Regions from separate parts of the Variovorax sp. J22R115 genome, predicted to be linked through region 2. Evidence: predicted binding sites of a transcription regulator. Region 2 holds the regulator's gene; each other region holds the start of a gene.
The links. Region 2 encodes LexA, which represses DNA repair genes until DNA is damaged. Its sites were predicted from a motif close to ACTGTATNNNNATACAGT; they were not measured.

Region 1 (2,263 bases), 290 kb from region 2:
ATCGGCTGGAGGCTGCTCGCCGCGCGCGAACATCCGCAGTCGCGCGAGCGCGATGAGGCAAGTCGCGCCCTGCGCCTGCTGAACGCGCACCGGCGCGGGATTGAGGCTCAGGATCTGGCGCATCAGGCCCAGCCGCCCGCCCCACAGCCGCTCGCAGGCGGACACCTCGAGCAGCAGCGCCTCGTCGACCCAGGCGACGCGCGGGGTGAACTGCAGGGCCCACCAACCGAGCGCCTCGTCGGAGGGCATCGGCGGCATGCGCATCTCCGCCTCAGGCTGCGGCCAGCGCAACGCGATCCAGTGCATGTCGTTTTCCTTGGTGGAGGTCGATGCGCACCACCGTGGCTGTGCCGATTGCCTGCGGCACGCCTTGCTGCTGACGGAGCAGCTTGCGCCGGAGCTGGCTCGCCGCCAGCAGCGCGGCCATGCGTTCGCCGCATGCCGGCAGTTGGATGGGCGAGGCCAGCGGCGGCCCTCGACGCTTGAGGATGTGGACATCGAGCCGCGATTTGTCTTCCTCGCAGAGCGCCACCTGCAGGCGCAAACGGGCCGGCGACGTGGAAGACGCCGACGCCGCGGGCCGGAGCACGAACAGCAGGGATTCGTGCTGCGCCGCCGCGAGCTGCAGCCGCCGCAGATCGCCCATGCGCGCCTGCGGCAGCCACGCCAGCACGGCGGCCACGTCGGCGCAGCGAAGCGCCTGTTCGCACGCCCAGAGCCGTGCGGCGGCCGCCTCGCTGCGAATCCACAGCAAGGACTCGATCGGCAAGCCGTGCGCCGCCAGCGAGGGGCCGAAAGGTTCATGGGGCGCACCGATCAGCGCCACCGGCCCCGTGCCGCCCCGCACCGCATGCGCCAGCGCCGGCAATAGCAGTTGCCACGAATGCGCCTCGGGCGCGGACTGCAAGAGTTCGGTCATCGCCCCGACCGGCCAGCCGCCACCGGGCAACTGCGCATCGAGCGGGGCATGGCCGGTGGCGATGACCTGCGCATCGGCCATGCCCAGCTCATCCCCGCGCCAGACCTTGTGCCGCGCGGAGGGTGAAAAAGAGTCGAGGGAAGGGAGGCCCATGATGGATCGAGTAACTGTATTTTTATACAGTATTTTGGGATGCCGGGTTTTTCTTTTTGCATTCCCGAGACGATCATTCGGAATCATGAACCCTCATCCGATTCGTCGATCGCACTTCCTGCGCCTCGGAGCTGGCCTGTCCCTCGGCGCATCACTGCCATTCGCGTCGGCCCAGACATCAGGACCTCTCCGCATGAACACCCGCCCCATCCCCTCCACCCGCGAAGCGCTGCCCGTGGTCGGCTGCGGCACCTGGATCGGCTTCGACGTCGCGGCCGGGAGCGCCGAGTACCAGCGCCTGCCGGGCGTACTCGATGCGTTGTTCGCCGCGGGCGGCAAGGTGATCGACAGTTCGCCGATGTATGGCCGCGCCGAAGCCGTCACCGGCGATCTCCTGGCCGCGTCGAACCAGCGAGCCAAGGCCTTTCTCGCCACCAAGGTGTGGACCAGCGGCCGCGATGCCGGCATCGCGCAGATGGAACAGTCCTTCGAGCGCCTGCGCACCGATCGCATCGACTTGATGCAGGTGCACAACCTCGTCGACTGGCGCACGCACCTCAAGACCTTGCGCGGCTGGAAGGACAAGGGCCGCGTGCGCTACATCGGCATCACGCACTACACCGCGTCGGCCTATGCCGAGGTCGAGGCCGTGCTGCGTGCCGAGAAGCTCGATTTCCTGCAGATCAACTATTCGTTCGACGAGCGCGAAGCGGCGCAGCGCCTGCTGCCGCTGGCGGCGGAACGCGGCGTTGCGGTCATCGTCAACATGCCCTTCGGCGGCGGCGGGCTGCTGCGCCGGCTGCGCGACAAGCCCCTGCCCGGCTGGGCCGCCGAGATCGGCGCCACGACCTGGGCGCAGGTGCTGATCAAGTTCGTGCTGAGCCATCCTGCCGTGACCTGCACGATTCCCGGAACGAGCCGGCCCGAGCACATGGCGGACAACGCAGCGGCCGGCGCGGGCCCTGTGCCGGATGCGGCGTTCTGGCGCCGCAAGGATGTTTCGCTGCCGGGCTAGGCGAGAAACCGCAGCAACTGCGCGTTGACCTCGTCCTCGCGCTCGAACTGCACCCAGTGCCCGGCGCCGTCGATCACCACGCCTTCGCGCTGCGGGTGGCCGGCTGCGAGTTGCGCGACGAGCGGGCGCGAATCGGCGGTCACGTCGTGTTCACCCCAGAGCAGGAGTTGCGGCCC
Region 2 (2,263 bases):
GAAATGAGCTTGAGCTTGGGCAGCTTCTCGATGAGCTGCCGGGAGATGTGAGTGCGCTCGCGGATCAGCACGATCACGTCGGCGTCCTTGAGCCGCACCGAGAGCTGTCCAATGCCCTTGACCGTGTTGGTGTACACCTTGGCGGCATACGCATCGAGCTTGGCAGCGCACTGCAGCTTGCGCACCGCATCCTGATAGTCGTCGAGGATCACAATGTTCATGGCGTGCCATTGTGCCTCGCACCATCGACCTGCTGTGCCGGCGCGTTGCTTTGCTGTTGCACGCGCCGTACGTTGCGGTGACGAACAGCGGTGCCGAAGGACGCATTGCGCTCGTTCGACGCGGAAGCGTCCGGGTCTTCAATGTGTATGGTTGGACTGCAGGGGTGTGCCGGCTGCCTCGAGCGCCACGAGCCTGTCGAGCTCCGCGCAGACATCGGCCATCCGGCCCGAAATCACGACACGGCTCTGATGGCAGCCCGGCTGCTGCGCATCGACCATGCGTACCACGCGCAAAGGCCGCGCGGTGGGCGCGCTGGCTTGCACAGTGGCCGACTGCCGCCCGCCGCAGCTTGGACGAACCCCGACATAGCGCAGGCCCGGCGAACTGATGCGACGCGAACTGCGCGCCGGCATCCAGCGGCTGGCCAGCGATTGCAAAGGGGTGAACAAATCAACGATGCTGAGCAGGGCGATTCCCATGTGAACTCCAAAGGTCAGAGATTGAACATAGGCAGGATTGATTTCATGGGCCTCGACAGGGTGATGGCTCTTCGCCATACGCCCGCCACCTGTCGCGGCCGGGTGATTCAAAGCCCTACATCAGCATGGTGTTGCGGATCAGACCAACCGCCAGGCCTTCGATTTCGAAGGGCTCGCCCGGTTGGACGACTATGGTGGGGTAATCGGGGTTTTCAGCATGCAACTCGATGACTTGCTTGTTGCGCTTGAGGCGCTTGACCGTGACCTCATCGCCCAGCCGGGCCACGACGATCTGGCCGTTTCGGGCTTCCTTGGTGGCTTGAACCGCAAGCAGATCGCCGTCCATGATGCCGGCGTCCCGCATCGACATGCCGCGCACTTTGAGGAGGTAGTCGGGCTGGCGCTGGAACAGCGTGTTCTCGACGTAGTAGGTCTGATCGACATGTTCCTGCGCGAGGATGGGCGAGCCGGCCGCCACGCGGCCAATCAACGGCAGCGCGAGTTGCGCCATGCCTGGCAGCGACAGGGAGAACTGGTTGTTGCGGGACTCGTTGAGGGAGCGCAGGGCGTCGCCCTTGAGCCGGATGCCGCGGGAGGTGCCGCTCACAAGCTCGATGACTCCCTTGCGCGCGAGTGCTTGCAGGTGTTCCTCGGCAGCGTTGGCGGACTTGAACCCGAGTTCGGCGGCGATCTCGGCGCGTGTGGGAGGGGCTCCGGTGCGTGCGATGGCGCTTTGGATCAAGTCCAGAATTTGCTGCTGGCGGGCGGTAAGCTTCACTGCGAACTGCATGTTGGCTCCTGACGGGCACTGGCTGAATATCCAGTACCTGTATTTTTAACCAGTTTCTGGAAGTTGGCAAGTGATGGCCGAGAGCATGGGAAAAGACGAGCGCCGAGTGATCGTTCTGGGCACGGGGGGCACGATTGCCGGCCGTGCTTCGACTGCGGGCGACAACATCGGCTACAAGGCCGGCGAGGTAGGCGTGGCCGAACTGCTGGGCAGTATCGACGCGCCAGACGGCGTTTTGTTGTTGGCAGAGCAGGTTGCGCAGATCGATAGCAAGGACATGTCTTTTGCCATCTGGCAAACGCTGGCCCTGCGTTGTGCCCATTGGCTCGCGGAACCCGGAGTGGCGGGCATCGTCATCACCCATGGTACGGATACCTTGGAGGAGACGGCCTTTTTCCTCCAGTCGGTCCTGGCGCCGTCGAAGCCGGTGGTCTTGACCTGTGCCATGCGGCCGTCCACCGCGCTGGCGCCTGACGGTCCCCAGAACGTGCGGGATGCTGTCGTCGTGGCGTCCACGCCAGGCGTGCAGGGGGCCGTCGTCGTTTGTGCGGGTACGGTGCACAGCGCGCTCGATGTTCAAAAGATCCACACGTACCGGCTCGATGCATTCGACTCGGGTGATGCGGGGCCGGTGGCGTACGTCGAGGAGGGGGCCTTGCGGGTGCTCAGAAACTGGCCGGCGCCGACCGGGTCCGTGCGGCTCGCCTTCGAGCGAATGGCAGGCGCCGAATCCTGGCCTCGCGTGGAAATTCTGGTGAGCCACGCCGACGCG
Region 3 (2,263 bases), on a different contig from region 2:
CGATGATCTCGCCCTCGCGGCTGATGCCCTCGCCAAACAGGATGTCGAACTCGGCCGTCTTGAAGGGTGGCGAGACCTTGTTCTTGACCACCTTGACCTTGGTCTCGTTGCCGATCGCCTCGTCGCCCTTCTTGATGGTGCCGATGCGGCGGATGTCCAGGCGCACCGAGGCGTAGAACTTCAGCGCATTGCCGCCGGTGGTGGTTTCGGGCGAGCCGAACATCACGCCGATCTTCATGCGGATCTGATTGATGAAGATGACCATGCAGTTGGTCTTCTTGATGGTGGCGGTCAGCTTGCGCAGCGCCTGGCTCATCAGGCGGGCCTGCAGGCCGGGCAGCGAGTCGCCCATTTCGCCTTCGATTTCGGCCTTGGGCGTGAGCGCGGCGACCGAGTCGACCACGATCAGGTCGACCGCGCCGGAACGCACCAGCGAATCGACGATCTCGAGCGCCTGCTCGCCGGTGTCGGGCTGGCTGATGAGCAGGTCGGAGAGGTTCACGCCGAGCTTCTGCGCGTACTGCACGTCGAGCGCGTGCTCGGCATCGACGAAGGCGCAGGTGCCGGCCTGGCGCTGCATTTCGGCGATGACCTGGAGCGTGAGCGTGGTCTTGCCGGACGATTCCGGGCCGTAGATTTCGATGACGCGACCGCGCGGCAGGCCGCCGACGCCGAGCGCGATGTCGAGGCCGAGCGAGCCGGTGGAGACCACCTGGATGTCTTCCAGCGCTTCGCCTTCGCCGAGCCGCATGATCGTGCCCTTGCCGAACTGCTTTTCGATCTGGGCCAATGCGGCCTGGAGGGCTTTGGCCTTTTCGCTGTTGGCGACCGAAATGCTTGCGCCCTTGACGACTGCGTCCATGTGGAAAACTCCTTGAATATCAACGGGTTGGGTGGGATTCATCCCGCTGCTTTTAATTACAGGCTGGATGCTTGAACAGTAGTGTAGGGGCCAATGAGTGCGAGTAAACCCATTTTTTGGTCAGTTTGCTTTACTATCTGGCCGCCATGTCAGCCCCCGTTTTCCCGATCGACCACGAAGCCTGGCGGCAAACCCACCTGGGACGCCTGCTCGGCCATGCCATGCGCCGTTTCGACGAACGCGTGCTCGCGTTGATGGCCCATGACGCCGAGGTGCCGCTCGCGCTCTCGAACCTCGCGGCACGCGCGCAGGTAAGCGCCGCGCATATCCACATCACGCGCCACCTCGCGCGTGACGGCTCGCGCCTGACCGAACTTGCCGAGCGCGCCGGCATGACCAAGCAGGCGATGGGAGCGCTCGTCGACCAATGCGAGGCCTGGGGCCTGGTGACGCGCGGGCCTGATCCGCTCGATGCGCGCGCGCGTCGAGTGCTCTTCACCGCTGATGGCCTGGCCTGGCTCGAGGCCTTCCGCAACGCCGTCGCACAGGCGGAGAAGGAGTTCCGCGCCAGCGTGGGCGACGAGATCGCCACCGTGGTAACCATCGGTCTCGAAGCCTATGCAGCGGCCTAGAATTCGATGGGAATTGGCGCGACCAAGTCCAGGGACCCTGCGGAACCGGCTCCGCCGGGCCGCTGGGGTTGCCCCCGGAGAGGGGGTGCAGAGCCACACGACGTGGGCGAGGCTGGGGGTGAACCTAGGATGCGAATACTGATTGCGGAAGATGACCAGGTGCTGGCCGACGCCCTCCTGCGCAGCCTGCGCACCTCCGGCTCGGCGGTCGACCACGTGGCGACCGGTTCGCAAGCCGATGCCGCGCTGATGACCAACAGCGAATTCGACCTGCTAATTCTCGACCTCGGCCTGCCCAACCTGCACGGCCTCGAAATCCTCAAGCGGCTGCGTGCGCGCGGCTCGCAGTTGCCGGTGCTGGTGCTGACCGCTGCCGACAGCGTCGAGGAGCGCGTCAAGGGCCTCGACTACGGCGCCGACGACTACATGGCCAAGCCCTTCTCGCTGCAGGAACTCGAGGCGCGCGTGCGTGCGCTCACGCGGCGCGGCATGGGCGCCACCAGCAACGCAATCAAGCACGGCCCGCTGGTCTACGACCAGGCCGGCCGCGTCGCGACCATCGACGGCAAGATGATCGAACTCTCCGCGCGCGAACTCGGCCTGCTCGAAGTCCTGCTGCAGCGCGCCGGACGCCTGGTGAGCAAGGACCAACTGGTCGAGCGCCTGTGCGAGTGGGGCGAGGAGGTCAGCCTCAACGCGATCGAGGTGTATATCCACCGCCTGCGCAAGAAGATCGAGAAGGGCCCGGTGCGCATCGCCACCGTGCGCG

Region 1: a site for LexA is predicted at 1,086-1,103, ahead of imuA (translesion DNA synthesis-associated protein ImuA). Genes of this name have one in related genera too.
Region 3: a site for LexA is predicted at 925-942, ahead of recA (recombinase RecA). Genes of this name have one in related genera too.

Annotation. Positions count from the first base shown of each region.
Region 1 is NZ_JASZYM010000003.1:320,829-323,091, forward strand. It holds gene QTI04_RS06855 (DNA polymerase Y family protein) at 1-306, opposite strand, end outside; gene imuA (translesion DNA synthesis-associated protein ImuA) at 272-1,072, opposite strand; gene QTI04_RS06865 (aldo/keto reductase) at 1,266-2,087, shown strand; gene QTI04_RS06870 (alpha/beta fold hydrolase) at 2,084-2,263, opposite strand, start outside.
Region 2 is NZ_JASZYM010000003.1:31,863-34,125, reverse strand. It holds gene QTI04_RS05550 (D-2-hydroxyacid dehydrogenase family protein) at 1-221, opposite strand, end outside; gene QTI04_RS05545 (hypothetical protein) at 360-779, opposite strand; gene lexA (transcriptional repressor LexA) at 817-1,491, opposite strand; gene QTI04_RS05535 (asparaginase) at 1,565-2,263, shown strand, end outside.
Region 3 is NZ_JASZYM010000017.1:70,082-72,344, forward strand. It holds gene recA (recombinase RecA) at 1-862, opposite strand, end outside; gene QTI04_RS26960 (MarR family winged helix-turn-helix transcriptional regulator) at 1,009-1,494, shown strand; gene QTI04_RS26965 (response regulator transcription factor) at 1,624-2,263, shown strand, end outside.